Regions from separate parts of the Streptomyces sp. NBC_01622 genome, predicted to be linked through region 2. Evidence: riboswitches for the same ligand, from Rfam matches in the RefSeq annotation. Region 2 holds a riboswitch; the other holds the start of a gene.

Region 1 (14,784 bases), 5.6 Mb from region 2:
TGCCACATGGCCCACCTGCCGGGATTGACGATGCGGCGGATCGCCGAGCTACAGATCCGGCATCAGGACCGGAGCCCGCATCCTCCTCGGCGACGGCACCGCCGTCCCGTCCGCCCATGCGCCGCGACAGCACCTTCCACCAACCACGAACCCCGACCACCCCTTGACCAAATCCATAGGGGCACCACCCCAAGGACGAAGCCCAAATGATGTGATGTACATCACGCCGCGAGGCCACGATGTCCAGTTCACGACAAGAAGCCCGCCTTCCTCCCGACCCACAGGACGGACGGTGGAATTTGAGCGTCACTTGAGGGTGGGCGCGGGAAGAATTCGGATCCGCTTGCCACCTTTTGCCGGGCGACAGAAATCATGGCGCGACATTCGGCTCGAAGAGCCCGATGTCCTGTCCGGGCGGGGAAATCACCTACACGGTCAAGAAGGCGGGCAAGCCGTACTACTCGGCGCTCGGCGCCCGCGTCGGCGCGTACAACAGCAGTTCGGCCAGGGCTGCGTTGAACTACACCCTGGCCTTCAGCACAGCGCGCCAGACCTCCCACACCTTCTCGGTAGGCGTGAGCCTAGTCCTGCACTCCGACTCCGAAGTAAGAAATTCGCGACGGTCCGAGCGCACGCGCGAAAACCCGATTGGGCCCGCTCGGTTTCAAAGAGCGGGCCCAATCGTTTTCACGGTCACGACAGGCGCGTCCGCCGATGAATCAGTACCGCGGAGGCGGATAGCCGTATCCACCCGGCGTCGATACCTGCGCCGGCGCCGCGTGGGCCTCGCGGTCGTAGAACGGGCGGGCGTTCGCCCGCAGCCACAGGGCCACCGGGTCGTAGTCGTCGGACATCGCCACGGTCGACACCGGCAGCCCGTCCGGGACCGCGCCGATGGACTGCTGCATCATCGCGCGCACCGAGTCCACGGCGGGCGGACTGGTGTCGTACACATCCAGACCGATCGCGAGATACGGCGCCCCGAGCGCGGGCTGCACCCAGGCGCGGCGGAGGGTGCGGACCGCCGGGGTACGGTGGGCGTTCTGCGTGAGCAGGCCGTAGAACTGCGGGACCTCGACCGCCGGCTCCGTCAGGCGCAGGGGCCCTGCGGGCTGGCGCTCCAGGCCGGTGGCGATCCGGCGCAGGTCCAGCCAGGGGATGCCGACGCCGCCGCCGGGGGCGTGCGGGTTGAGCCAGAGGCCGAAGTGGTCGGGGTAGAGGGTCCGGGCCACGTCCAGGCCGTCGACCACCTCGTAGGAGCGGTTCCAGCCGCTGGCCGACAGTTCCTGGGCGGAGGTGACGCAGGGGGCGTAGCCGTAGCCCTCGACGTGCATGTTTCCGTACTGGGCGTCCGGGGAGCCGGACTGGCCGTGCCACAGGAGCATCCAGATCTGGCCGGAGCGGGGGGTCGCGAGGGCGCGCAGGAGCGCCTCGTAGGCGTCGTAGCGCCCGGGCGTCACCTGGCGCAGCATGTGCTCGACCTGGCCGGTCGCGGTGCCGCTGGCGCTCACGTGTACCGCCCCTTCTGGTGGTTGGCCTGCGTTGGGGTCCAGCTTAAGCGCCCCATGGGTGGGGGACTGGTGTGCGTTGGCGAGTGCGGGTGCGTCGTGGCTTGTCGCGCCCCGCGGCGGAGCCGCACATCGACACAGCCCCGCGCCCCTGGGGTAGTTGCCCCGGGCGGAGATTGCTAGTGACCCTGTGTATAGAAGGGGCGCACCGTCTGGCGCATCCACTCCGCTACCGGGTCCTGCGTGACGTCCAGGAGGACCAGGTTTACCGGCCATTTGACCTCGGTCCTGGTCAGGGCGCGGGACAGGGCGTCCATGGGGGCCGCCCTCAAGTCGCCGTCCCAGTTGGTCAGTTCGACGCCTACGAACATCACCGGGTCGGCGGTCTCGATCGCGGCCAGGCAGCGGCGGGCCGTGCCGACCACGCCGATGGTGGCGAACTCGGCGGAGGCCGCGGCGAGGAAGTCGACCGGGTCGTCCTGCCAGTCGGGTTCGAAGAGGCGGACCCGGCCGCCGCTGGTGGGGCCGTCGAGGGCGGTACGGCCGATGCGGCACAGCTCGGCCACGGCGGCGGGCGGGAGGGGGACACCGACCACGCCGTCCGGGTTCACCGCGATGCCCACCTGTGGGGGCAGTCCGCGGGCGAACTCCACCGCGGGCGCGATCGTGAACGACAGATGCGAGCCGACGACCTGGCGGAACTGCTCCTCGGAGCTGAAGACCGGGACGAAGGCCTGCCCGTCGATGTCCAGCGTGGGCAGGTCCAGGGGTCCGCTGTGCGGGCCGCCGCCGCTGGGCAGCGGGACCCAGACGAAGCTTCGGGACAGCACCTCGATGATCCGGCCGCCGGCCGAGGGCAGGCCGAGGGAGACCGAGAGCACCTCCTCCAGCTCGTTGCCGGGCCATCCGCCGTGCGGATGCGGGTGGGGGTACGCCTGACCGGGGAAGTCCGCCGGGAAGTCCATCTACCTACCGCCTGCTGGTGAAACCGCCTGCTGTAAACGTGCTGTGACGGAAAAGGCTAGCGGCTCAGTCCGCGAAGTCGATCCGGCGCAGCACGTCCGCCGCGTCCCGGTCCAGGAGGACCGCCGAGCCCACGCCGTGCGGCAGGTCGCCGCGCTCCACGGCGCGCAACAGCCGGGCGGCGGCCCGGCGGTGGCGCAGGAACGCGTACCGCGAGACTCCACGGCCGCGCTCGCGCTGGCCGTCGAGCGCGGTGTCCGGGCTGACGTCGAGGAACACCAGGTGCAGGGTGCCGCCGCGGCGTTGGGCGGCGCGGGCCAGCCAGCCGCGCACCCAGGTCTGGGTGCCGCAGTCGTGCACGACTGCTCCGGACGCGGAGCGCAGGGTGCGGTGCAGTCCGGCGTAGTGGGCGAGGCGGACCAGGGGGCGGTACACCGCGTACGGGAGCAGACCTGACATGCGGGACATCCGGGCGTCCCAGCGGTCCCGGGCGTCCTGGCTGTCGACGCGGACGCCGTCACCGGTCACCGCGCGCCGCATCAGCGTGGACTTGCCGCTGCCGGGCAGGCCGGTGACCACGACCAGGTCGCGGGGGCCGAAGCGGAGTCCGTGCGGGCTGCGGCCGACGCGCTCGCGGAGGTCGCGGACGACCGGTGCCGGGCGGGCCGGGCATGCCTCCCTGGCCGGGGCCGAGGGCTGCTCGGGCAGCGCTACGGCCGAGGTCGTGGCGTACACCGTGGTCCTTGTCACCGTGATCGTCCTCCCTGCGGGGTCAGGAAAGGTTCTCCCCAACGAACGTAAAGAGAAGGTAATGCACGGTGTCTCGCGGTTCCGTTCGCTTCCGGCCACAGGCCTGTTACAAAGCCTGTGCGATGATGTGCGCGCCAACTGCATACCGGCCGCTTGAATCCGCGCGGGAGAGTCCCCAGTCGTCTGCCCTACGACGTCCGGGGCGCCGAAGGAGCAAGTCCCTCCCTTGAATCTCTCAGGCCCAGTTACCGCGCGGGCGAGGCACATCTGAAAAGCGGACCGCCGTCGCCGGTGGTCCCACCCAAGGTGCAACCCATGTCCCGTGCGTGTCCCGCGCGGTCATGGCGAACCTCTCAGGTTCCGATGACAGATGGGGAGGAACGACCTCGCCGTCATGCCTTGGGAGACCGACCGATGAGCAGTACCGCCACCCCTGAGAAGCGCCGCACCGCGCTCGACGCGCTGCACCGCTCGCTCGGTGCGACGATGACCGACTTCGCCGGCTGGGACATGCCGCTGCGCTACGGCTCCGAGCGCGACGAGCACCTCGCCGTCCGCACGAAGGCCGGCCTCTTCGACCTCTCCCACATGGGCGAGATCACCGTCACCGGACCGCAGGCGGCCGCACTCCTCAACTACGCGCTCGTCGGCAACATCGCCTCCGTGGGCGTCGGCCGGGCCCGCTACACCATGATCTGCCGGGCCGACGGCGGCATCCTCGACGACCTGATCGTCTACCGGCTGGCTGAGACCGAGGCTGCGTTTTCTCAATACATGGTCGTCGCCAACGCGTCCAACGCCCAGATTGTCCTGGACTCGCTGGTGGAGCGGGCCGAGGACTTCGACGCGGTGGTCCGCGACGACCGGGACGCGTACGCGCTGCTCGCCGTCCAGGGCCCCGAGTCCCCCGGCATCCTCAAGTCGCTGACGGACGCCGACCTCGACGGCCTGAAGTACTACGCCGGTCTGCCCGGCACGGTCGCGGGCGTCCCCGCGCTGATCGCGCGCACCGGCTACACCGGCGAGGACGGCTTCGAGCTGTTCGTCTCCCCCGGTGACGCGGAGAAGCTGTGGGAGGCGCTGACCGAGGCCGGGGCGCCGGCCGGGCTGATCCCCTGCGGCCTGTCCTGCCGGGACACGCTGCGCCTGGAGGCGGGCATGCCGCTGTACGGCCACGAGCTGTCGACCTCCCTCACCCCGTTCGACGCCGGGCTCGGCCGGGTCGTGAAGTTCGAGAAGGACGGCGACTTCGTCGGGCGTACGGCCCTGGAGGCCGCCGCCGAGCGCGCCGCCGCGCAGCCGCCGCGCGTCCTGGTCGGCCTCGTCGCCGAGGGCCGCCGGGTCCCGCGCGCCGGGTACTCCGTCGTCGCCGACGGCCGGGTGATCGGCGAGATCACCTCCGGCGCCCCCTCCCCCACGCTGGGCAAGCCCATCGCCATGGCGTACGTCGACGCCGCGCACTCCGCGCCGGGCACGGCCGGTGTCGGTGTGGACATCCGGGGCAGTCACGAGCCGTACGAGGTCGTGGCGCTGCCGTTCTACAAGCGCCAGAAGTGACAGTCGTCGTAGCGTCGAGTCCGTGACCGGGGCGGATCACCCCTGTTCGACGATCCCCTCCGCATTCCCCCCTTCACCAGCACTCCCCCGCGTACAGGAGAATTCACGCCATGAGCAACCACCCCGAGAATCTGCGGTACAGCAAGGAACACGAGTGGCTGACGGCCGCCGTCGACGGTGTCTCGACCGTCGGCATCACCGAGTTCGCGGCCAACGCGCTCGGCGATGTCGTCTACGTCCAGCTCCCCGAGGTCGGCACCGCGGTGACCGCGGGCGAGTCCTGCGGCGAGTTGGAGTCGACCAAGTCGGTGTCGGATCTGTACGCGCCGGTCAGCGGTGAGGTCGTGGAGATCAACTCGGCCGTCGTGGACGAGCCCGCGCTGGTCAACTCCGAGCCGTTCGACGGCGGTTGGCTGTTCAAGGTGCGGATCACCGACGAGCCGGGCGACCTGCTCTCCGCCGACGAGTACACCGCCTTCACCGCCGGCTGAGGAGTCGTAGATCCATGTCCGTCCTGAACACGCCCCTGCACGAGCTCGACCCGGACATCGCCGCCGCGGTCGACGCCGAGCTGCGCCGTCAGCAGTCCACGCTGGAGATGATCGCCTCGGAGAACTTCGCTCCGGTCGCGGTCATGGAGGCACAGGGCTCCGTCCTCACCAACAAGTACGCCGAGGGGTACCCGGGCCGTCGCTACTACGGCGGCTGCGAGTACGTCGACGTGGCCGAGCAGATCGCGATCGACCGGGTCAAGGAGCTGTTCGGCGCCGAGTACGCCAATGTGCAGCCGCACTCGGGCGCCTCCGCCAACCAGGCCGCGCTGTTCGCGCTGGCCCAGCCCGGCGACACCATCCTCGGCCTCGACCTGGCGCACGGCGGCCACCTCACCCACGGGATGCGGCTGAACTTCTCCGGCAAGCAGTTCAATGTGGTCGCCTACCACGTGGACGCGGGGACCGGTCTGGTCGACATGGCCGAGCTGGAGAAGCTCGCCAAGGAGCACCGTCCGAAGGTCATCATCGCGGGCTGGTCGGCGTACCCGCGGCAGCTGGACTTCGCCGAGTTCCGCCGGATCGCGGACGAGGTCGAGGCGTATCTGTGGGTCGACATGGCGCACTTCGCGGGCCTGGTGGCGGCCGGCCTCCACCCGAACCCCGTCCCCTACGCGGACGTCGTCACGTCCACCACCCACAAGACGCTGGGCGGCCCGCGCGGCGGCATCATCCTCGCGAAGCAGTCCTTCGCGAAGAAGCTCAACTCCTCCGTCTTCCCCGGCTTCCAGGGCGGTCCGCTGGAGCATGTGATCGCCGCCAAGGCGGTCTCCTTCAAGGTCGCGGCGGGCGAGGACTTCAAGGAGCGCCAGCGGCGTACCGTGGACGGGGCGCGGCTGCTGGCCGAGCGCCTCGTCCGGGACGACGTGAAGGCCGTAGGGGTCGACGTCCTGTCGGGCGGCACGGACGTGCACCTCGTCCTGGTCGACCTGCGCAACTCCGAACTCGACGGTCAGCAGGCCGAGGACCGGCTCCACGAGGTCGGCATCACGGTCAACCGCAACGCCGTCCCGAACGACCCGCGGCCCCCGATGGTCACCTCCGGCCTGCGCATCGGCACGCCGGCGCTGGCGACCCGCGGCTTCACGGCCGAGGACTTCGCCGAGGTCGCGGACGTCATCGCGGAGACGCTGAAGCCGTCGTACGACGTGGCGGGTCTGAAGGCCCGTGTCACGGCGCTGGCGGAGAAGTACCCGCTGTATCCCGGGCTGTAGTCGGCCCCGGGGGCACCGCGCACACTGGGAGGTGTGCGCGGTGCCCCGCCCACCCGTCGCCCACCACACCCTGTTCGAAGCGCTTCGCGCCCTTGAATCCTGCACCACCCCGCACGTCTTGCGTTCTGAGGAGTCACCGTGGCCATCTCGGTCTTCGACCTGTTCTCGATCGGCATCGGCCCGTCCAGCTCCCACACGGTCGGCCCGATGCGGGCGGCCCGCATGTTCGCGCGCCGGCTGCGCAACGAGGAGCTGCTCGACTCCGTCGCCTCCGTCCGCACCGAGCTGTACGGCTCGCTCGGCGCGACCGGGCACGGGCACGGCACCCCCAAGGCGGTGCTGCTCGGCCTGGAGGGCGAGTCGCCGCGCACGGTGGATGTGGAGGGCGCCGATGAACGGGTCGAGCAGATCAGGACGGCCGGACGCATCCGCCTCCTCGGCGAGCACGAGATCCCGTTCTCCTACGACAACGACCTGAAGCTGCACCGCCGTAAAGCACTGCCGTACCACGCGAACGGCATGACGCTGTGGGCGTACGACGCGACGGGCACCGAGCTGCTGTCCAGGACGTACTACTCGGTGGGCGGCGGCTTCGTCGTCGACGAGGAGGCGGTCGGCGCCGACCGGATCAAGCTGGACGACACGGTCCTCAAGTACCCGTTCCGCACCGGCGACGAGCTGCTGCGCCTCACGCAGGAGACCGGTCTGTCGATCTCCGCGCTGATGCTGGAGAACGAGCGCGCCTGGCGCACGGAGGAGGAGATCCGGGCCGGGCTGCTGGAGATCTGGGGCGTGATGGGCGCGTGCGTGTCGCGGGGCATGTCGCGGGAGGGCATCCTGCCCGGCGGCCTGAGGGTCCGCCGCAGGGCCGCCATGTCGGCACGCCAACTCCGGGCGGAGGGCGACCCGTTGGCGCACGCGATGGAGTGGATCACGCTCTACGCGATGGCGGTGAACGAGGAGAACGCGGCGGGGGGCCGGGTGGTCACGGCCCCGACGAACGGGGCGGCCGGCATCATCCCGGCGGTCCTCCACTACTACGTCAACTTCGTGCCGGGCGCCGACGAGGACGGGGTCGTCCGCTTCATGCTCGCGGCCGGCGCCATCGGCATGCTCTTCAAGGAGAACGCCTCCATCTCCGGCGCGGAGGTCGGCTGCCAGGGCGAGGTCGGCTCGGCGTGTTCGATGGCGGCGGGCGCGCTGGCCGAGGTACTCGGCGGTTCTCCCGAACAGGTCGAGAACGCGGCCGAGATCGGCATGGAACACAACCTCGGCCTCACCTGCGACCCCGTCGGCGGCCTCGTCCAGATCCCCTGCATCGAACGCAACGGCATGGCCGCGGTGAAGGCGGTGACCGCCGCGCGGATGGCGATGCGGGGGGACGGGTCCCACAAGGTGTCCCTCGACAAGGTCATCAAGACGATGAAGGAGACGGGGGCGGACATGAGCGTCAAATACAAGGAGACGGCTCGGGGTGGACTTGCGGTGAACATCATCGAGTGCTGAGGAAGTAGGCCGTGAGCAGGGGTCTACCGGCGGGCAGACGCACCGGAGACCGCGCACGTAGATCTGCTTGCTGTGTGCGCACGGGCTCCGCGTGCCGTCGTGTGCGGCGAGTCCGCCCTGGCCCTACATGAACTCATCGACGACATCCCTACAGCGGTGCACATCGCCGCGCCGCGCGGTACGGGCCGCCCCGGGAGAAACCATCCCCGTGTACAACGCCGCGGCGAACTCCAGGACGTCGCACGCGCGTTGGGTGCTCTCTCCGTCATCCGCCCTGCCGTTGAGGCGGTGCTCGCCTGATGGCCGACCCCACGCGTGACACCACCGCCGGCCGCGTCTACGACGACCTTCGCAACCTGGCTCGCCGCGCCGGCCGGTCCACGGACGAAATCATGGTCGCGCGACTTCGTCACCCTCGCCGACTTCAACCGGTGCGCTCTTGTCATACGGGCAACGGAGCCCCTCGGGACAGGCTGTTCTGGCCGGCTGTCCGTGCCGACGGGCTCCGTTGCTCTGGGGCGGGGAGCCTTCAACTCCCCTGTGCGACCGCCGTATCCAGTACGCCCGGCAGGCCGAGGGTCTGGAGTATCCGGGCCGTCACCTCCTCCGTGGTGCCGGTCGCGTCGACGGTTCGCAGGAGGCCCGTTCCGGCGTAGTGCGCGGTCAGCGGGGCGGTGGACGCGCGGTGGACCGCGAGTCGGTCCCGCACCGTGGCCGGGGTGTCGTCGGCGCGCTGGTACAGCTCGCCGCCGCAGTGGTCGCACAGGCCCCGGACCGCGGCCGGTGCGCTGTGCAGGTGAAAGATGTGGCCGTTGTCGCGGGAGCAGATCTGGCGGCCGCCGATCCGGCGGACCACCTCCTCCTCGTCGACGACGAGGTCGAGCACCGCGGTCAGCGCTGTGCCGGTCTCGGCGAGCATGGTGTCCAGCGCCGTGACCTGGAAGGCGCTGCGCGGGAACCCGTCCAGGACGTACCCCCCGGCGGTGTCCGGGTGACGCAGCCGGCCGCGTACCACCGCGGTGATCAGCGCGTCGGGCACCAGTTGTCCCGCGTCGATGAGGTCGGCCGCGCGCTGCCCGAGGGCGGTGCGCCTGCGGACGTGGTCGCGCAGCATGTCTCCGGTGGACAGGTGCGGTATGCCGAGCCGCCGGCTCAGCCTGCGGGCCTGGGTGCCCTTGCCCGCGCCGGGCGGCCCGAACAGAACCACCCGCATCAGACGGGCTCCTCGCTCGTGTCCGGGGCGGACAACGCCGACGGGGACTCGGCGGCCCCCGCGGTCACCGGTTCCGGACGTCGCAGCAGGGTCACGACGAGCGCCGAGACGATCAGCAGTCCACCGGTGAGCCACAGTCCGGGGCGGACCGAACCGGTCAGGTCCCTCAGCCACCCCGTGACGTACGGCGCGGCGAAGCCGCCCAGGCTGCCGATGGTGTTGACGAGGGCGATGCCCGCAGCGGCCTCGCGCTTGCCGAGCATCGCCGTGGGCAGGCTCCAGAAGACCGGTATCGCCGACAGCACACCGATCGCGCAGACGCTGATCACCGCCATGGTCGGCAGCGGGCCACCCATGTAGAGGGCGAGCGGGATGGAGATTCCGCCGACGACGGCCGGGACGACGACTCCCTGCACGGCACGGCGGGGCGCCCGCTGGACGTACCGGCCCCAGCACACCATGGCCACGGCGCCGAGGACGTACGGCACGGAGTTGATCAGTCCGCGCTCGACGATGGTGAATTCCGCCCCGCCGCTCTCGTCCTCGAAGCCGGCGATGATCGTCGGGAGGAAGAAGCTGAGGGCGTAGAGGCCGTAGATGATGCCGAAGTAGGCGAAGCCCAGGGCGAATGTGCGTGGGGTGAACCAGCCGCCGCCCAGGCGTGGTTCGCCGTCCCGGGGGCCGGGGCGCTCGGTGCCCTCCGCAGCCACCCTCGCCACCAGCCAGTCCCGCTCGCGCTCGGTCAGCCAGCGGGCTTCCTGGGGCCCGTCGGGCAGCAGGCGCCATACGACCACCGCGAGGAGCAGCGCGGGCAGTCCTTCGAGGACGAACATCGCGCGCCACCCCGCCAGCCCGAACATTCCGTCCGCGTGCTGGATGAGCAGCGCGGACAGCGGGGCGCCGAGCGCGGTGGACAGGGGCAGCGCGACGAAGAAGCCGGCCATCAGCCGGGTCCGCACCTCGCGGGGCAGCCACAGCGTCAGATAGAACACGATGCCGGGCAGGCACCCCGCCTCGGCGATGCCGAGCAGCAACCGGGCCACCTGCAACTGGCCCGCGTTCTGCACCAAGGCCGTGAGCGCCGCGACCAGTCCCCAGGAGACGAGGATGCGGACCAGCCATACGCGCGCACCGAACCTGCGCAGGGCGAGATTGCTGGGGACCTCGACCAGCGAGTAGCCGATGAAGAAGATCCCGGAGGCCAGGCCGAACGCGGCGGAGCTCAGTCCGAGGTCGTCGTTCATGCCGTTCGGCCCGGCGAAGGCGATGTTGCTGCGGTCCAGGTAGCTGACCAGGTAGAGCAGGCCGAGCAGGGGCAGCAGCCGGCGGGCGACCCTGCCGTACACCACCGCCCCGGCGACGGTCTCCGCGGTGCCCCGGCCGCCCTGGGCGGACCGGGGTCCGGGTGTGCGTGTGGTCATGATCCGTCCTCCAGGAGATGGGCCAGGTCGCCGAGGGCGTCCCTGATGTGGGCGTGGGTGATGTCGCCGAGACGCAGCACCTTGAACGGGACCGTCGCCGCCGTGACGATCGTGGAGGAGGCCGTGGTGCCCTGACGTTCGCCGCGGATCACCATGTCGACGGACGGGCCGATCTGCCGGACGGCCAGATCGAGGTCCACGAGGACGCCGTCGGCCTGGCCCGACAGATTGGCCGAGGTCATCGCGACCGGCTTGCCGGTGAACTCGATCAGCCGCTGGAGGGTCGGGTTGGACAGGCAGCCGAGGGCGACGGTCGGGCCGCCGCACACCAGGTGGTCCGGAATGCGCTGGTTGCGGGGCAGGACGATGTTGAACGGGCCGGGCCAGAACGCCTCGGCCAGCCGGCGCACCGCCTCCGCCAGTTCGGCGGGGACATCGGTGTACTCCTGCCATTCCTGCGGGTGGCGTACGAAGAGCGTCAGAGGGGAGGTCGGCGGGCGGCGCTTGATGGCGAAGGCCCGCTCGACCGCCGCCCTGTTCCAGGGGTCCAGGGTCAGGGCCAGATTGGTGTCGGACGGGGCGACCACCACTCCGCCTGTACGGATCAGATCACCCGCGATGCGCAGGTTCTCGTCGGTGGGCGCGGCGACGTTGGCGTACATGTCGACAGTCACGGTTCTCTCTTTCGGTTCGGTGGGGGGGAAAGCACGTGGGGGAAGAACGGGCGGCGCGCTATTTGCTGAGCCGGGTCCCGGTGCCGACCACGGTGAACGTGCGCGGCACCTCCACCGCGCGCAGCCGGCCCCGGCACCAGCGGCGCAGCGCCGTGGCGTCGAAGGCGTCCGCGCCGGGCCTGGGCAGGATCTCGGCGGTCAGGCCGGCCTCGCCGGCGGAGCTGACCCGGGCCGCACCGACCGCGGGATGGTCGGCCAGCACGCGTTCGACGAGACCGAGGTAGACCTTCTCGCCGCCCACCGAGGCCACCCGGCGGGCGCGGCCGACCAACCGGAAGGTGCCGTCCGGGAGTTGCTCGCAGATGTCGCCGGTGGGCACCTCGTCCCCGGCGTCGTACGAGGTGAAGCCGCCGTCGGTGTAGCCGCCGGCCTGTGCCGTCGGCGTGCGGACGACGAGCTGGCCGTCCGCGTCGAGCCGCCAGCTCACGCCGGCCAGCGGGTGCCCGAGGCCGTCCTCGTGGTCGCCCGCGTCCAGCCTGTTGGTGGACACGCGCGGTCCTGCCTCGGTCAGCCCGTAGGTCGTGGCGGTCTCGGGGACACCGCGGGCGCGCAGTTCGGCGAGGGCGGTGCGGCCGAGCCGGTCGCCGCCGACGGTGACATGGCGCAGGGTGCCGGGCAGCCGCTCGCCGCCGCCGATGACCCGCATCAGCAGATGCGGGGTGAGCGCCGTGTGCGTGACCCCGAAGCCGCGCGCCACCTCGAACCAGTTCGCCGTGGAGAACGGCGGGTCGATCAGGGCGAGTGCGGCCCCGCGGGCGAGCACACCGAGCACCCCGCAGACGAACGCCGACGAGAAGAACATCGACTGGGACAGCAGATACCGGTCCTGCGGGCCGAGGGAGCCCAGGCTCTCCCAGTGCATCCCCGCGTTGCGCAGCAGGGCGGCCCGCCGGTGCGCGACGGCCTTGGGCAGTCCGGTGCTGCCGGAGGTGGCGAGGACCAGGTACGGCTCCGTGCCGGGCGGTGCGCCCGCCCCGTGGCCGGTGCCGTCCAAGGGCAGCAGCACCGTCTGGCTGTCGCGCGTCAGCGGTTCGCCGCCCCGGGCCGCCCAGGTCCGGGAGACGGCCGGGGTGAGCCGGCCCGCGACGGCGCCCGTGGCCCGTGCCAGCAGCCGGTAGCCGTCCTGGGCGAGCGAGTCGGCCAGCAGGACCGGGACCAGGCCCGTCTCCCAGGCCGCCGTGACGTCCAGGAGTGTGGTGAGCCGGCTGCCGGTGGCGATCAGGACGCGGTCCCCGGGGGCGAACCCGTGGCCGGCCCACTCCTCGGTCCTGGCGGCGACGGCCGCGGCCAGCTCGCCGGCGTCCAGGGTGCGTGAGCCGGCCGCCGTGTGCTCGGTGACCGTCGCCGCGGGGTGGATCCAGGCCGGGCCGCTCGCGGGACCGGGGTCCTGCCGCCCGCCCACGGCGACCGTGCGGGCCGCGCTCACGGCGCCGCCACCGGTACCCGGCCGCCGTGGATCACCGGGGCGACCCGGCGCACCGCGGCCAGGTCCTCGGCGGCCGGCGTCCGCCGAGGACCGGCCGGGCCGGCGTCGGGGCGGTGGAGCTCGCTCGGGCCGTACAGTTCCCGGGGCACGAGCCGTACGACCCCGTGCTGTGCCCCGGTCGCGGGAGTGCCGGTGAGTGTCACCGCGGTGAGTACGGCGAGGCCCTCGCCGCCGCGCAGGGAGGCGTCCGGCAGCCAGGTGCAGTGGCCCGCGTACCCGGTGGTGATCGCGCCCGACCCGAGCCGCAGAGCGGCCAGGAACAGGGCTCCGTCCAGGGTCGCCCGCCGGCCGGCGAGGACCACCGAAGGTCCTTTCGCACCCAGCTCCCGGGCCACGCTCTGGGCGACGATGTTGTAACCGGCGGCCGAGAAGGTCGACGGGGAGCGCCGCCCGGCGGCGAGCGCACCGGCGAAGGCGCGCACCGATCGCTGGTTGCCGCTGCGGGTGCTGATGAACACCCCGCGGGAGAAGGGGTCGGCGCCCGCGGGGTCGGCGGCGGCCAGCTCGCGTGCGGCGAGCGCGCAGAGCAGGGACGCCGGGTCCTGCTGACCGCGCAGGGCGCGCGGGTCGGCCTCGATGACGAGCGAGCGGTCGACATCCCCGGGGGCCTGCCCGGCGAGCAGGCCGGGGGTGGCGAGCACCACGGCCGAGCGCAGCCGGAAGGCACCGGGGACGCCGTTGAAGAGCAGAGTCGTCATGTCACATCACCTCCTGGGTGCGGACGGTGGCCGCGTAGCAGGTCCGGCCGTGTGCGCGGAGCGAGGTGGAAACGGTGGACAGCGGCCCCGAGCGCACCAGCCGCGCTTCGAGGACGGCGTCGGCCGGGAGGGTCTCGTCGGTGATCTCCAGCTCGTCGAGCCGGGCCGGGACGCAACGCCGCGCTCCGCGGGCCCGGGCGGCGAGGCGGCAGGCGATCTGATGCATGGCTTCCACGGCGATGAGCCGGTCCGCTTCCGGGGCATGTCCCTCGGGCAGCACGAGCCGGGCGCGCGCGGTGTCGCCGGTGGCCTCCAGTTCGCCGCACAGGCCGAGGAACCAGCCGGTGGCGGCCGCGGGCGGGGCCGGGGCACGGTACGGCTCAGGCATGACCCACGTCCCCGGGCCAGGTGCCCATGACGTGGTAGCCGGCGTCGACGTACACCGTCTCGCCGGTGGTGCCGGAGGACAGGTCGCTCAGCAGGTAGAGGGCGGTGCCCGCGATGTCCTGCGGGGTGACGGGCCGGCCGAGCGGGCTGCGTGCGGCCCGCTGGGCCATGGAGGCGGCGAAGTTGGGCAGCCCGAAGGTGGCCAGGGTGCGCACCGGGCCCGCGGACAGGACGTTCACCCGGGTGCCGGCCGGGCCGAGTTCCGCGGCCAGGTAGCGGGCCGCGGACTCCAGGGCTGCCTTGGCCACGCCGAGCACGTTGTAGCCGTGGCAGACGCGTTCGGCGCCGAGGTAGGACAGGGTGAGCAGGGAGGAGTCGGGCGACAGGTAGGGGCGTACGGCGCCCGCGAGTCCGATGAGGGAGTAGACCGAGCTCTCCATGGCCTGGGTGAAACCCTGTCGGCTGGTGCCGGCCAGTCCGCCGGCCAGCTCGTCCTTGTCGGCGTGGGCCACCGCGTGCACCACGAAGTCGACGGCTCCGTGAAGCTCGGCGAACTCGGCGCACACCCGGTCCATCGCGCCGTCCTCCAGGACGTCGCAGTGGCCCAGGTAGGGGGCCGGTGCCCCGTCGGCGGCCAGCCGGGGCAGGGACTTCTCCAGCCACTGGCCGGCGCTGCGCGCCCGGTAGGTGAAGCCCAGTTCGGCGCCCTCGGCGGCCAGCCGCCGGGCGATCCCCCAGGCGATGGACCGCTGATTGACCACTCCGAGGACCAGGCCCTTGCGGCCGGCGAGCAGCC
Region 2 (14,784 bases):
CTGAGCGCGACCTTGGCGACTGCGGTATGCCTGGTCCTGGGCGTGCCGCTGGCCTGGCTGCTGGCCCGCACGGAGTTCCCCGGCCGCCGCGTCGTCCGGGCCCTGGTGACACTCCCGCTGGTCCTGCCCCCGGTGGTGGGCGGCGTGGCGCTGCTCCTGGCGCTCGGCCGCAACGGTGTCGTAGGCCAGTGGCTCGACTCCTGGTTCGGCATCACCCTGCCCTTCACCACGACCGGTGTCGTGGTCGCGGAGGCGTTCGTGGCGATGCCGTTCCTGGTCATCAGCGTCGAGGGCACCCTGCGCGCCGCCGACCCCCGCTACGAGGAGGCCGCCCAGACCCTCGGCGCCTCCCGCTTCACGGCGTTCCGCCGGGTCACACTCCCCCTGATCGCCCCGGGCATCGCGGCGGGCTCGGTACTCGCCTGGGCCCGCGCACTGGGCGAGTTCGGCGCGACGATCACCTTCGCCGGCAACTTCCCCGGCCGCACCCAGACCATGCCTCTCGCGGTCTACCTCGCCCTCCAGAACGACCCGGAAGCGGCCATCGCCCTCAGCCTGGTCCTCCTGGCCGTGTCGATCGCGGTCCTGGCGGGGCTCCGGGACCGCTGGATGACCACATCATGAGCAACCTCATCACCACAGCCGGCGAGGGCCTCGACGCCCATCTCGTCGTGGACCGCAGCACCTTCCGCCTCGACGTCGAACTGACCGCCGCACCCGGCGACGTAGTCGCCCTGCTCGGCCCCAATGGCGCGGGCAAGACGACCGCGCTACGCGCGCTGGCCGGCCTGGTCCACCTGACGGACGGTCATCTACGGCTGGACAGCGCGGAGTTGGACCGTACGCCCCCGGAGTCTCGTCCGGTAGGCGTCGTCTTCCAGGACTATCTCCTCTTCCCGCACCTGACCGCGCTCGACAACGTCGGGTTCGGCCCGCGCTGCCAGGGCGCGACCAAGGCGGAGTCCCGCGCCATCGCGGCCGAGTGGCTGGAGAGGATGGGCCTCGCCGAGCACGCGGGCGCCAAGCCCCGCAGACTCTCCGGCGGCCAGGCCCAACGCGTCGCCGTGGCAAGGGCGTTGGCGACCCGCCCACGCCTCCTGCTCCTGGACGAACCTCTTGCCGCCCTGGACGCCCGCACCCGCCTGGACGTGCGGGCGCAACTCCGCCGCCACCTCGCAGAGTTCGAGGCGGTCGCGGTACTGGTCACCCACGACCCCCTGGACGCAATGGTGTTGGCCGACCGGCTGGTCGTGATCGAGCAAGGAAAGATCGTCCAGGAGGGCACCCCCGCCGACATCGCCCGCCACCCGCGCACGGACTACATCGCCCAACTGGTCGGCCTCAACCTCTACAAGGGCAGCGCCGACGGCCACACGGTCACGCTCGACACGGGCCCCGTGATCACCACCACGGAGGATCTCCAGGGCGAGGTGTTCGTAGCGTTCCCACCAAGCGCGGTGACCCTCTTCCGCGACCGCCCCACCGGCGCCAGCGCCCGCAACCTCTGGCACTGCGAGGTAGCGGGCCTGGAAACCCACGGCGACCAGATCCGCGCGGACCTCACCGGCGAGCTCCCCCTGGCCGCAGACCTCACGACGGTCGCAGCAGCCGAACTGGACCTGTACCAGGGGGCTTTGGTCTGGGCGACGGTAAAGGCAACCCAGACACACTCATATCCCGCCTGAGCACCCGCGCCCCATAGGGGCGCGGGGCTGTATCGATGTGTGGCTCCGCCACGGGGCGCGACTGCCACAACGGACCCGCAGCCGAAACTCCCGGCGTTCAGCGGAGCGTTCAGTCCTCGTACGCATCCAACGGCGGGCAAGAACAAACAAGGTTCCGGTCCCCAAAGGCCTGGTCAATCCGCCGCACCGGGGGCCAGTACTTGTCGGCGACGGACACCCCGGCCGGGAAGACAGCCTCCTCGCGCGAGTAAGCGTGCCCCCACTCCCCGCCCAACGCGGCAGCGGTATGCGGCGCGTTCCGCAGCGGGTTGTCCTCGGCCGGCCACTCACCCGAGCCGACCCTCTCGATCTCCCCGCGAATCGCGATCATCGCCTCGCAGAACCGGTCCAGCTCGATCAGGTCCTCGGACTCGGTCGGCTCGATCATCAGCGTGCCCGCCACCGGGAACGACATCGTCGGCGCGTGGAAGCCGTAGTCGATGAGCCGCTTGGCGATGTCGTCGACGGAGACACCGGTCGCCTTGCTGATCGGCCGCAGATCGATGATGCACTCGTGCGCGACGAGCCCGCCGGGCCCGGTGTAGAGCACGGGGTAGTGCGGTTCGAGCCGCTTGGCGATGTAGTTGGCGGAGAGCACGGCCACCTGCGTGGCCCGCTTCAGCCCCTCGCCGCCCATGAGCCGGACGTACGCCCAGGAGATCGGCAGGATGCCGGCCGAGCCCCAGGGAGCGGCCGAGATGGGCCCGACTCCCGTCTCCGGCCCGGCCGCCGGCTGCAGCGGGTGGTTCGGCAGATACGGCGCCAGGTGCGCGCGCACCCCGACCGGCCCGACACCCGGACCGCCGCCACCGTGCGGAATGCAGAACGTCTTGTGCAGATTCAGATGCGAGACGTCACCGCCGAAGTGACCCGGCTTGGCAAGCCCCACAAGGGCGTTGAGGTTGGCGCCGTCGACGTAGACCTGTCCGCCGGCCTCATGCACCTGCGCGCAGATGTCGGCGACATGCTCTTCGAACACCCCGTGCGTGGACGGGTAAGTGATCATCAACACGGCGAGTTCTTCGCGGTACTGCTCGATCTTCGCCCGCAGATCCTCGATGTCGATCTCACCGTCCTCGGCGGTCTTCACGACGACGACCTTCATGCCTGCCATGACGGCACTCGCGGCATTGGTGCCGTGCGCGGACGACGGGATCAGGCACACGATCCGCTGCTCGTCGCCGTTGGCGCGGTGGTATCCGCGTACGGCCAGCAGCCCGGCCAACTCGCCCTGCGAACCGGCGTTGGGCTGCAGCGACACCTTGTCGTACCCGGTGACCTCGGCGAGCCGCTCCTCCAACTCCCTGATGAGCGTGAGGTATCCCTGCGCCTGCTCGGCGGGCGCGAAGGGGTGCAACTGCCCGAACTCGGGCCAGGTGACCGGCTCCATCTCGGTGGTCGCGTTGAGCTTCATCGTGCAGGAGCCCAGCGGGATCATGCCCCGGTCGAGCGCGTAGTCCCGGTCGGCGAGCCTGCGCAGGTAGCGCAGCATCGCGGTCTCGGAACGGTGGTCCCGGAAGACGGGGTGCGTGAGGTAGGCGTCGTTCCGCAGCAGCGCCTCGGGCAGCGTGTCCTCAGCGGTCGCGTCGAGCGCCTCGATGTCTCCGTCGACCCCGAACGCGGTCCATACGGCGGCCAGTTGGGCGCGCGTGGTGGTCTCGTCGCAGGCGATGGACACCTGGTCCGCGTCCACGAGGTGCAGGTTGACGCCGTCCTCGCGGGCGGCGGCGACGACCTCGGCGGCCCGGCCCGGAACACGCGCGGTCAGCGTGTCGAAGTAGCCGCCGTGCACGACCTCGACACCGCCGGCGGTGAGCCCGGCGGCAAGGATCGTGGCATACCGGTGCGTCCGCCGCGCGATGCCCTTGAGCCCCTCGGGCCCGTGGTAGACGGCGTACATCCCGGCCATGACGGCAAGGAGCACCTGGGCGGTACAGATGTTGCTGGTGGCCTTCTCACGGCGGATGTGCTGCTCGCGGGTCTGGAGGGCGAGGCGGTAGGCCTTGTGTCCGTCGGCGTCGACGGAGACGCCCACGAGCCGCCCGGGCAGGCTGCGCGCGAACTTCTCGTGCACGGCCATGTATCCGGCGTGCGGCCCGCCGAAGCCCATCGGCACCCCGAAGCGCTGCGTCGTGCCGACCGCGATGTCCGCGCCCAGCTCGCCGGGCGACTTGAGCAGCGTGAGCGCGAGGAGATCGGCGGCGACGGTGACGAGCGCGCCGAGCGCGTGCGCCTGCTCGATCAGCGGCTTGATGTCGCGTACGGCACCGGAGGTACCCGGGTACTGCACGAGCACGCCGTTGATCTCGCGCTCGGCGATCTCGGCCGGGATGCCCTCGCTGAGGTCGGCGACGACGACCTCGACTCCGGCCGGCTCGGCGCGGGTCTCGATCACGGCGATGGTCTGCGGCAGCGCGTCCGCGTCGACCAGGAACAGGCCCTTCTTGTTCTTGCCCATGCGCCGCGACAGCGCCACGGCCTCGGCGGCGGCCGTCCCCTCGTCGAGGAGGGAGGCGCCGGAGGTCGGCAGCCCGGTGAGGTCGGCGACCATGGTCTGGAAGTTCAGCAGGGCTTCGAGCCGCCCCTGGGAGATCTCCGGCTGGTACGGCGTGTAGGCCGTGTACCAGGCCGGGTTCTCCATGACGTTGCGCAAGATCACGGGCGGCGTGAAGGTCCCGTAGTACCCGAGCCCGATCATCGAACCGAGGACCTCGTTGCGGTCCGCGAGGGAACGTAGTTCGGCCAGCACCTCGGCCTCGGTGCGGGCGCCCGGCAGGTCCAGGGAGTCGGCGTTCTTGATCACATCGGGGACCGCGGCGGCGGTGAGCTCGTCGAGCGAGCCGTAGCCGACCTGCGCGAGCATCTTGGCCCGCGCTTCCTGGTCGGGACCGATGTGGCGCTGCTCGAACGGAATGCCCTGTTCGAGCTCGGAGAGCGAAGTGCGAGGGGCGGTCATTTGGGAGGCCTCCTGGTCGGACACGACCTTCGAGGGCACCACGACAGTGGGGTGCCCGGACGGCCTCCCCCTCTGTCATCTCAACCTGAGAGCTTCACCGGCCACCCGAAGGTCACCGGCTTTCACCGTCGGTGAGAGCGAGAGCCGTCGCCGGCACCCGCCCTGCTTTCCAGAGTGACCTCGTCCGTGCGGTACGTGAGCCTGAGAGATTCCGGGGAGGATTTGCTCCTTCGGCGCCTCCGATGAAGTCTGGAGGACTCTCCCGCACGGGGTCAGCAGCCGCTCGCCAGCCTACCAGCGAGCGTGGAAGCCGAGCTCTCGAGTGGCCACCGGCCCGAATGTGCTCTTTTGTAGAGTTTACGAATGAGTTGCGACCAGGAGGAGGGCCCGTGCAGACCGATATCGATCCGCGCAACCTGATCGGCCGCAAGGCGTTCGACCGCACCGGCGCCAAGATCGGCACGATCGACGAGGTCTACCTCGACGACGCGACCGGTGTACCGGAGTGGGCGGCCATACGCACCGGCCTGTTCTCCAGGGACGCCTTCGTCCCCCTGGAGCCCAGCGAACTGATCGAGGGCACCCTGCACATCCCCTTCGACCGCTCCCTGATCAAGGACGCCCCCGACTTCGGCGTGGGCCGCCACCTCTCCCCCGACCAGGAACTCCAGCTCTACCACCACTACGGCCTCGACGTGGCCCCACCGCCCTCCCTCCCGGACCGCGACTTCGGCAAACTGGCGGGCTCGGACGACACCTGAGCCGAAGCGGCGGGAGGGTCGGCGGGTCTTCGATTCTCCGGGGGCGGTGGCGCGCTGCCCTGGACGTCGGCATCCGACGGCAGCGACTGGACTGCCCCACCATCGGGACCCCGCTCCACCAACTGCCCTGGCACCGCAGCCACTTCACCCGCGTCTCGCGTCACCAACGGCAGCGGCTCCGCCGGCTCCAGCTCGGGATCGTCGGTCCGGAACGTCCGTACCCGCCCGGGCCCGGCATCCTCCGGCGTCTCAAACCGCACGGTGACCCGCCCCAGCCCACTGCCCTGCACCCACCCGTGCCCGAACCCGGAGTGGTGCACATCGTGGCCCGCGGGCCAGCGCCGCTCCACGGGCGCCGTCTGCTCCCCGCCCTCTTCCTCCTCCGTGTGCTCCTCCTCAAGAAGGTCGGCCTGCTCTCCCGCCGCCTGCGCGAACAGGTCCTCCTGCGTGTAGTCGGCGAGGCCGGACACTCCCACTCCGAGCAGCCGCACCCCGCCCGTGGTGTCCACGGAGTCCAGCAACCGCGCCGCGGCCTCCCGCACCACCCCGGGATCGTCGGTGGGCCCGCGCAAGGTCTCGGACCGGGTCAGCGTCGAGAAGTCGTACCGCCGCACCTTGAGCACGATGGTCCGCCCCGACAGCCCGGCGCCCCGCAGCCGCCGTACACACCGGTCGGCGAGGCGCTGCACCTCCAGGCCCACCCGGATCCGGTCGTGGATGTCCACGTCGTAGGTGTCCTCGACCGACACCGACTTGGTCTCCCGCTCGGCCACCACGGGCCTCTCGTCGTGCGCCACCGCCATGGCGTACAGCGCGTGCCCGTGCGCCTTGCCCACCAGCCGTACGAGCTCGTCCTCCCCCGCCTCGGCGATCTCGTCGACCGTGGTGATCCCGGCCCGCCGCAGGTGGTCGCCCGTCGCCGGTCCGACCCCCGGCAGCGTGCGCACCGACAACGGCCCCAGCAGCGCCCGCTCGCTCCCCGGCTCGATCAGCACCAGCCCGTCGGGCTTGGCCCGCTCGGAGGCGATCTTCGCGAGCATCTTGGAGGCGGCGAGGCCGACCGAGCCCGTGAGCCCCGTGACCGCCCGTATGTCGGCTCGGAGCCGCTCCCCGGCCCGCCGCGCCGACTCGGCGTCCCAGGCCGCCTCGCCGGCCTCCAGATCCACGAACGCCTCGTCCAGGCTCAGTGGCTCCACAAGCGGCGACAGCGCCCGCAGCAGCGCCATTACCTGCTCGCTGATCGACCGGTAGAACCCGAAGCGCGGCACGAGATACGCGGCGTTCGGGGCGAGCCTGCGCGCCTGGGCCATGGGCATGGCCGAGTTCACCCCGAAAACCCGTGCCTCGTACGACGCGGTGGCGACCACCCCGCGCGGCCCGAGCCCGCCCACGACGACGGCCTTCCCGCGCAGGCTCGGCTTGGACGCCTGCTCCGCCGAGGCGAAGAAGGCATCCATGTCGAGATGCAGGATCGTGGGCGCGGTTCTCACATCTCCGATGCTGCCCTACGCCACTGACAATGCCCTGCTACGGCTTTTGCCGGGCCCTCAGACGGCCCGGTTGCGCCGCCTGGCCAGCTCGTCGGCGGGGTTGACCCCGACCAGCGTCTCACCGGTGTCGACGCGCTCCCCGTGCAGCTGCGACAGGGCGCTCTCCACATCCCGCCACACCACGCCCACGGCGATCCCGAAGACCCCCTGGCCGCCCTGGAGCAGGGCGTGGACCTCGTCCGGCGACGTGCACTCGTAGACCGTGGCGCCGTCGCTCATCAGCGTCATGCGCTCCAGATCCCGGAAGTCGCACTCCCGCAGGTGCAGAACGGCGCTGCGGATGTTCTGCAGTGACACACCCGTGTCGAGGAACCGCTTGACGATCTTCAGGACGACGACGTCCCGGAAGCTGTAGAGCCGCTGCGTCCCCGACCCGTGTGCGGGCCGCACGCTGGGCTCGACGAGCCCGGTGCGTGCCCAGTAGTCCAGTTGCCGATAGGTGATTCCGGCCGCCGCACAGGCCGTAGGGCCCCGGTAGCCGATCTGCTCGGACGCCATGGACGTCGCCCCTCCGCTGCTCGGCACGGCAGTGGGTCGATGCGGAGCGTGATCGGCCGCACTGCCATGAAGCCGGTACGGGCCACTGTCCCCGAAACTGCGTTCCGGGGCACCCCCAGCCGTACCGTCGCCGCTGCTTCTCACGCCGACCTCCGTCCTTGACCTGCCTTCTCGACGGTAGGCAGTCACCAGGGGTGCGTCAACGATCGCCACGCTAGGCACGCCGAGTGATAATCACCTTAGGAGTGGTTTCCCGTACCCCACCGCGGGGAAAGGCTAGCCGAATGCGCTCGCGGGGGGCCGCAGGACGCTCTCACACGCCGGTGGCAAATGCCAGCATTTCTCTGCCGGCTCTCGCTCTCACTGGCTGTTGGTCCCGAAGTCCTCGGGCGAGATCTGGTCGAGGAACTCGCGGAACTTCTCCACCTCGTCCTCCTGCTCGTCCGGGATCGCGATGCCGGCGTCGTCGAGCACACCGTCGCTGCCGTAGATCGGCGTCCCGGTGCGCAGTGCCAGCGCTATGGCGTCGGACGGGCGGGCGCTCACCTCGACTCCGCTGGCGAACACCAGCTCGGCGTAGAAGACGCCCTCACGCAGATCCGTGATGCGCACTTCGGTCAGCTCCTGGCCGACGGCCTCCAGCACGTCCTTGAACAGGTCGTGGGTCAGCGGTCGTGCGGGGGCCATGCCCTGCTGTGCGAAGGCGATCGCCGTCGCCTCCCCGGGCCCGATCCAGATGGGGAGGTAGCGGTCGCCTCCCACTTCACGCAGGAGCACGATCGGTTGGTTGGAGGGCATTTCGACCCGGACACCTACGACATCGAGCTCGTTCACACAGCAACCCTAGGCCGTGCCCGGGACGTTTGGGTAGTCGGGCCGGGATCGGGTGACCGATCAGGCGGCCGTAATCCCGCCCGGCTCAGGGCAGGCGCACGCCGAGCGCGGTCTGCACCAGCGCGGCGTGCAGCTTCACCGTGAGCCCCGCCAGTTCCTTCGTACGGGCCTCCGCGTGGGCCCTGGTCTGCGGATTGCGGTGCCGCTTCAGCGGCGCGACCACCTGGTCGACGAGCCCTGCCTCGCGGTCCGCGGCGGCCTTCATCGCGCGCAGGTGCCGGGGTTCGATCCCGAACCGCCCCAACTCCAGGACGAGCCCGGCCACGGTGATGGCTTCCGCGTCGTACACGCCGTCCGACAGTGGAGCGATGAGTCCGTACGACTCCCACTCGTCGAGCTCCTGCTCACCGATCCCGGCGGCGGCCAGCAGCTCGGCCCGCCCGATCCGGGCCGCCGTCGGGCCCTCCACGGGCTCCAGAACGACTTCGCCGTCCCGTTGACGGCCTACGGTGGGCAGCGGGGCGGCTTCCCCGCGCCCCATGGCGTCGAGGTGCTCGCGGATCACCTTGAGCGGCAGATAGTGGTCCCGCTGCATCCGCAGGACATGGGCGAGGCGTTCGACGTCGGCGGGGCTGAACTTGCGGTATCCGGAAGGGGTCCGCTGCGGCTCGATGAGCCCCTCCGACTCCAGGAAACGGATCTTGGAGATGGTGACTTCGGGGAACTCGTCGCGCAGCGTGTTCAGCACCGTGCCGATGCTCATCAGCCCGGTGTCCGCGGCGGCGGTACCGTGCCCGGCACCGCCGCTCGGTGTTTGAAGCATGGACCTTCCTGGGGGAATCCCCCGGACACAGTCCGAGGGAGGATCAGTAACCCCGCTGGCTCGCGTAGAACACCAGCCGGTACTTGCCGATCTGCACCTCGTCACCGTTGGCCAGGGGGACCGAGTCGATGCGCTCGCGGTTGACGTACGTGCCGTTCAGGCTGCCAACGTCGGCGACCGTGAAGGCACCGTCGGCACCGCGCCGGAACTCCACATGGCGGCGCGAGACCGTCACGTCGTCCAGGAAGATGTCGCTCTGCGGATGACGGCCTGCCGTGGTCAGCTCGCCGTCCAGCAGGAAGCGGCTGCCCGAGTTCGGACCGCGGCGCACCACCAGGAGCGCAGAGCCCAACGGCAGCGCGTCGACGGCCGCCTGCGCCTCCGGGGAGAGCGTCGGCATCTGCGTCTGGCCGGTCACCTCGGCGTCGTAGGCCTCGAGACCGGAGATGGAGATCGTGGACGTCGTCTCGGACGCACGCTCCGGGGTCACGCCGGGTCGCAGTGGCGCACCGCAGTTGGAACAGAAGCGGCTGTTCTCCGCGTTGCGGTTACCGCACCTCGTACACACCAGGGCCGACATAGGGGAAAACCCTCCACCCGTACTTGAGGTTGACGGTTGCCCAAAACCTATGGCGCCGGACTGCGCAGGGTCAACCGACGGCGCGTCCTGACCAGCGACCTGGTCACGGAACAGCGGGCGCTGGCCCTCCGCGTCCGGTTGTGCGCGATGGCGAGCGGTCTGATTGTCGCTGCTCTCTTTCGCACTCTTGCCGAACAACTTCGCAAACAACTTCACGGGCGATTCCCCTTGACCGAAACAGACCCGCCCGTGGGGCAGGACGAACCCTGATTGAACACACCGGTCGACCCGGACATCCTCACAACGTCCGTATCCACCAGACAGTTTCCACCACGCACCACCCAATCGGTGCGTCGACCCCCCGCAAGCTCATGCCCTCGCCGGACGGTCCCCATGCACCCCCGGTTCACCGGGAGGACGACCGAGCGTAGTCAGGCTGCTTCGCGACCCGCAAGGCATCCACGACGATCTTGCTCGACCGCCCGACGGTAACGGTGGCCTGCTCCTTCTCAAGAGTCTGCACCACGCCTCCAGGGATGTTGAGCGCCGGTTCGAGATCCTGCGGCTTGCCGATGACCTTGAAACGATAGGGGGCGTTGATCTTGTTCCCGTCGACACTCACGCTCTTGTCGGAGTCCGTCAGATAGGTGCCGGCCACCACACGTACGCCGTTCACCTGGATCGCCTCCGCGCCGGCCGCGCGCAACTCCTGGACCGCATCGAGCAACATGTCCGCCTCGACCGTTCCCTTCGTGTCGTCGATGGTCATCGTGATGCCGGGTCCCTGCGCGGCCACGGTGCCCGCCAGAATGCCGAGTTGCTTCTCCTTCTCGGCCGTCTGCTTGCGGGCCTCCTCGGCCTGGTCGGAGCTGTTCTCCAGCTCATCGCGCTGTTTCTGCAGACCCTGCTTCTCGTCCTCAAGACGCTGAGTACGGTCGTCCAGTTCATCGAGAATGCGCACAAGATCTTCCTGCCGTGCCCCGCGCAGCGCGCTGTCGCTGTTGCTGTTCGAGGCGACCTGCACGGCCAGCCCGAATCCGAGGCCGAACAGCAGCACGGCGACGATGAGTTGGGCCCTGCTGGCGCGCGGCGGCCACAACCCCTGCACCAGCCGCTGTCGACCCGTGACGGTGGGAGCAGGCGTCTCCTCGGCGACCGGCGCCTCCGCAGAAGCAGACGCCGGTACCTCTTCGGGAAGTTCCCTGCGCAGCCTGTTCTCCGGCTGCTCGTCCTCGTTGCTCATCGACCTCACGCCCGGAAGACGTGCCGGCGAATGGCCGCGGCGTTGGAGAAGATCCGGATCCCGAGAACGACCACGACACCCGTGGACAGTTGGGCGCCGACGCCCAACTTGTCGCCCAGGAACACGATCAGCGCGGCCACGACCACGTTCGACAGGAACGACACCACGAAGACCTTGTCGTCGAAGATCCCGTCGAGCATCGCCCGCAGACCACCGAAGACGGCATCGAGCGCCGCGACGACGGCGATCGGCAGATAGGGCTCGACAACCACCGGCACCTCAGGCCGGACCAGGATTCCGGCCACCACTCCCACGATGAGGCCCAGTACGGCGATCACGATGTGCCCTTCTCAGTTCTCGGCTGTGCTGTACGTACGATCACACTCGGCGCGGCGGGCAGCCGGAGATCACTCTCCACGGCGATGGTCGCCCTGATGCCGTAGTTGTCTTCCAGAGCGTTCAGATAGAGCCCGTCGGCACCGCTCTGGAACCTCGTGCTCAGACGCTTCCCATCCCCCACCGCGAGCACCGTGTAGGGCGGCACCAGTGGCCTGTTGTCGACCAGTATCGCGTCACCCGCGGCCCTGATCGCGGACAACGCCGTCAACCGCTGCCCGTTGACGGAGACCGCCTCGGCTCCCGCCGCCCACAGCCCGTTGACCACGCGCTGCATGTCGCGGTCGCGCACCCGCCCGGTGTCGGAGAAGTCCGCGGTCTCGCGCGGGTTGTCGCCGCCGCCGCTGCTGGCTTCCTTGGCGTCGTCGACGACGAGCTTCACACCGGGGCCGTGTACCGCGGTGGCACCGGACAGCATGCTCACCAGGTCCGCCTGGCCGCTGCCGCCGCTCGTCTTCAACGCCGCCCGCTGCCGCGCGCTCACGTCGTCCCGGAGCGTGTCGACGGTGTCTTCCAGCTTGTCCGCCGACTTGGTCTCTTTGTCGATACGGTCGATCAGTTCCTGACGCTCCTTGGCCACCACGGGGGCGGCCACCCGCGCCTGCGCCGCTCCCAGGGTCACGACAAGGGCCGCCAGCACCAGACCGGCAGCGAGACCGAGCTTCGTCCGGAGGGTCTTCGGCACTCCGCTCGCGCCCGCGGCCTTCTTCCGGGCGGCTGCCTCGGCGTAACCCTCGTCGAGGCTGTGGTCCATGACGTTGGTGAGCAGCGACATGGACGCGTCCGGACGCGCAGGGCGCGTGGGTGTGCTCCGAACGGGGGGCTGCTGCGGCATGCCGCACATCGTCGCACGTGGTGGCCTGTACCTCCGAATGGCCCCACCGGCGTGCCGGACAGGCCCCCTTGGGGAGGCATGTCCGGCACGCGCGCGTGGTCCGCGTTTTACCGTCCGGCGCTGTCCACGACCGCCGACCACTCGTCCAACAGGGCCTGCGCGGAAGCGTCGTCGGGCCCTTCGGCCCACAGATGGGTGACCGCCTCGGCCGGGTCCGGCAACACCATCACCCAGCGCCCGTCCGTCTCCACCACCCGCACACCGTCCGTCGTATCGACAAAGCGATCACCGGCCGCCTCCACGACCCGGCGCATCACAAGTCCCTTGACGGCCCAGGGAGTCGCGAGATCCCGCTTCAGGACGTGCGCCCGCGGAATCCGGGCATCGATCTGGCTCAGCGTCAGTTGCGTCCGCGCCACCAGCCCGATGAGTCGTACGAAGGCCGCGGCACCGTCGAAGACACTGCTGAACTCCGGGATGATGAAACCGGCCTTGCCGTCCCCGCCGAAGATGGTCGTCTCGTCGCGACCGACCCTGGTCAGGTCGTCCGGCGAGGTCGTCGTCCACTCGACCTGCGTCCCGTGATAGGCCGCCACCTGCTCGGCGATCCTCGTGGTGGTCACCGGCAGCGCCACCCGCCCGCTGCGCCGCTCCGCGGCCACCAGGTCGAGCATCACAAGCAGGGCCCGGTCGTCCTCGACGATCCGCCCCTTCTCGTCGACGAGCGACAACCGCTCGCCGACCGGGTCGAACCGCACCCCGAACGCGGCCCGCGCGGAGGCCACGATCTCGCCGAGCCGCACCAGCCCAGAGCGCCGCGTGTCCGCGGTCTCCGTCGGCCTGGACTCGTCGAGCCCGGGATTGATCGTCAGCGAATCCACACCGAGCTTGCCGAGAAGGCTGGGCAGCACGAGCCCGGCGCTGCCGTTCGACGCGTCCACCACGACCTTCAGGCCGGAGTCGGCAATTCCGGTCGTGTCGACATTCCGCAGCATGGACCCGGTGTACGAGTCGAAGACGCTGGCCGGGAAGTGCAGGTCCCCGATCTCACCGGGGAACGCACGCCGGTACTCCTGGCGCGCGAACACCCGGTCCAGCTTGCGCTGACTCCCCTGCGAAAGGTCGGCGCCCTGGCTGTCGAAGAACATGATGTCGACGGAGTCCGGAACTCCAGGTGTGGTCCGGATCATGATCCCGCCGGCACTGCCCCGAGCGGTCTGCTGCCGGGCCACGGGCAGCGGTACGTTCTCCAGGTCCCGTACGTCGATGGCGCTGGTCTGCAAGGCGGAGATGACCGCCCGCTTGAGCGCACGGGCGCCTCGGGAGTGGTCTCGGGCCGTGGTGACCGTAGAGCCCTTCTTGAGGGTCGTGGCGTAGGCACCGGCGAGACGCACCACCAGCTCCGGTGTGATCTCCACGTTCAGGATCCCGGACACACCGCGCGCACCGAAGAGGTGCGCCTGCCCTCTCGACTCCCAGATGACCGACGTGTTGACGAAGGCACCGGCTTCGATCGTCTTGAACGGGTAGACCCGCACATTGCCCTGCACGATCGATTCTTCACCGATCAGGCACTCGTCACCGATGACGGCGCCGTCCTCGATCCGGGCGGCACGCATGATGTCGGTGTTCTTTCCGACGACACAGCCACGGAGATTGCTGTGCTGGCCGACGTACACGTTGTCGTGCACGACCGCCCTGTGCAGAAAAGCCCCGGTCTTTACGACGACGTTCGAACCGATGACGGTGTGCTCACGGATTTCGGCGCCGGCCTCCACCTTGGCGTAGTCGCCGATGTAAAGCGGCCCGCGGAGTACCGCGTCGGGATGCACCTCTGCACCCTCGGCCACCCACACGCCCGGCGACAGCTCGAAGCCGTCGATCTCGACGTCGACCTTGCCCTCCAGGACATCGGCCTGCGCCTTCACATAGCTCTCGTGAGTGCCGACGTCCTCCCAGTAGCCCTCGGCGACAAAGCCGTAGACCGGCTTGCCCTCCTTCATCAACTGCGGGAAGACATCGCCGGACCAGTCGACGGGAACATCGGCCTCGACATAGTCGAAGACCTCGGGCTCCATCACATAGATGCCCGTGTTCACCGTGTCCGAGAAGACCTGACCCCAGGTCGGCTTCTCAAGGAAACGCTCGACCTTTCCCTCTTCGTCGACGATGGTGATGCCGAATTCCAGCGGATTGGGCACCCGGGTCAGGCAGACAGTGACCAGCGCGCCCTTTTCCTTGTGGAAATTGATCAGTTCGGTGAGGTCGAAGTCGGTCAGGGCATCACCGGAGATGACGAGGAAGGCATCGTCCTTCAACGCCTCTTCGGCGTTCTTGACGCTTCCGGCGGTACCGAGTGGCTTCTCCTCATTGGCATACGAGAGCTCCATGCCGAGCTCTTCGCCGTCACCGAAGTAGTTCTTGACCAGCGAGGCCAGGAACTGCACGGTGACTACGGTCTCATTGAGCCCATGCCTTTTGAGCAGCCTCAGCACGTGCTCCATGATCGGTCGATTGACCACGGGCAACAGTGGCTTGGGCATGCTTGAGGTCATGGGGCGAAGGCGTGTGCCTTCGCCTCCGG

What was found. Region 2 has a riboswitch for glycine ahead of gcvP (aminomethyl-transferring glycine dehydrogenase). Riboswitches for the same ligand answer to the same signal wherever they lie in the genome.
Region 1: linked by a shared signal. The riboswitch ahead of gcvT (glycine cleavage system aminomethyltransferase GcvT) and the one ahead of gcvP (aminomethyl-transferring glycine dehydrogenase) in region 2 are both predicted to bind glycine.

Annotation. Positions count from the first base shown of each region.
Region 1 covers NZ_CP109293.1:3,694,271-3,709,054, forward strand. Annotated here, with positions in the region: gene OH768_RS16400 (enhanced serine sensitivity protein SseB C-terminal domain-containing protein) at 720-1,511, opposite strand; gene OH768_RS16405 (enhanced serine sensitivity protein SseB) at 1,688-2,473, opposite strand; gene OH768_RS16410 (AAA family ATPase) at 2,538-3,227, opposite strand; glycine riboswitch at 3,376-3,482, shown strand; gene gcvT (glycine cleavage system aminomethyltransferase GcvT) at 3,636-4,778, shown strand; gene gcvH (glycine cleavage system protein GcvH) at 4,889-5,269, shown strand; gene glyA (serine hydroxymethyltransferase) at 5,284-6,543, shown strand; gene OH768_RS16430 (L-serine ammonia-lyase) at 6,682-8,049, shown strand; gene OH768_RS16435 (adenylate kinase) at 8,579-9,262, opposite strand; gene OH768_RS16440 (MFS transporter) at 9,262-10,683, opposite strand; gene OH768_RS16445 (L-threonylcarbamoyladenylate synthase) at 10,680-11,357, opposite strand; gene OH768_RS16450 (class I adenylate-forming enzyme family protein) at 11,416-12,843, opposite strand; gene OH768_RS16455 (hypothetical protein) at 12,840-13,601, opposite strand; gene OH768_RS16460 (hypothetical protein) at 13,603-13,989, opposite strand; gene OH768_RS16465 (enoyl-ACP reductase) at 13,982-14,784, opposite strand, start outside.
Region 2 covers NZ_CP109293.1:9,311,568-9,326,351, reverse strand. Annotated here, with positions in the region: gene OH768_RS43250 (ABC transporter permease) at 1-624, shown strand, start outside; gene OH768_RS43245 (ABC transporter ATP-binding protein) at 621-1,685, shown strand; gene gcvP (aminomethyl-transferring glycine dehydrogenase) at 1,795-4,680, opposite strand; glycine riboswitch at 4,860-4,955, opposite strand; gene OH768_RS43235 (PRC-barrel domain-containing protein) at 5,070-5,441, shown strand; gene OH768_RS43230 (DNA polymerase IV) at 5,363-6,931, opposite strand; gene OH768_RS43225 (MerR family transcriptional regulator) at 6,989-7,633, opposite strand; gene OH768_RS43220 (bifunctional nuclease family protein) at 7,850-8,323, opposite strand; gene OH768_RS43215 (MerR family transcriptional regulator) at 8,409-9,146, opposite strand; gene OH768_RS43210 (FHA domain-containing protein) at 9,190-10,071, opposite strand; gene OH768_RS43205 (DUF881 domain-containing protein) at 10,133-10,969, opposite strand; gene OH768_RS43200 (small basic family protein) at 10,975-11,307, opposite strand; gene OH768_RS43195 (DUF881 domain-containing protein) at 11,304-12,140, opposite strand; gene OH768_RS43190 (sugar phosphate nucleotidyltransferase) at 12,308-14,784, opposite strand, start outside.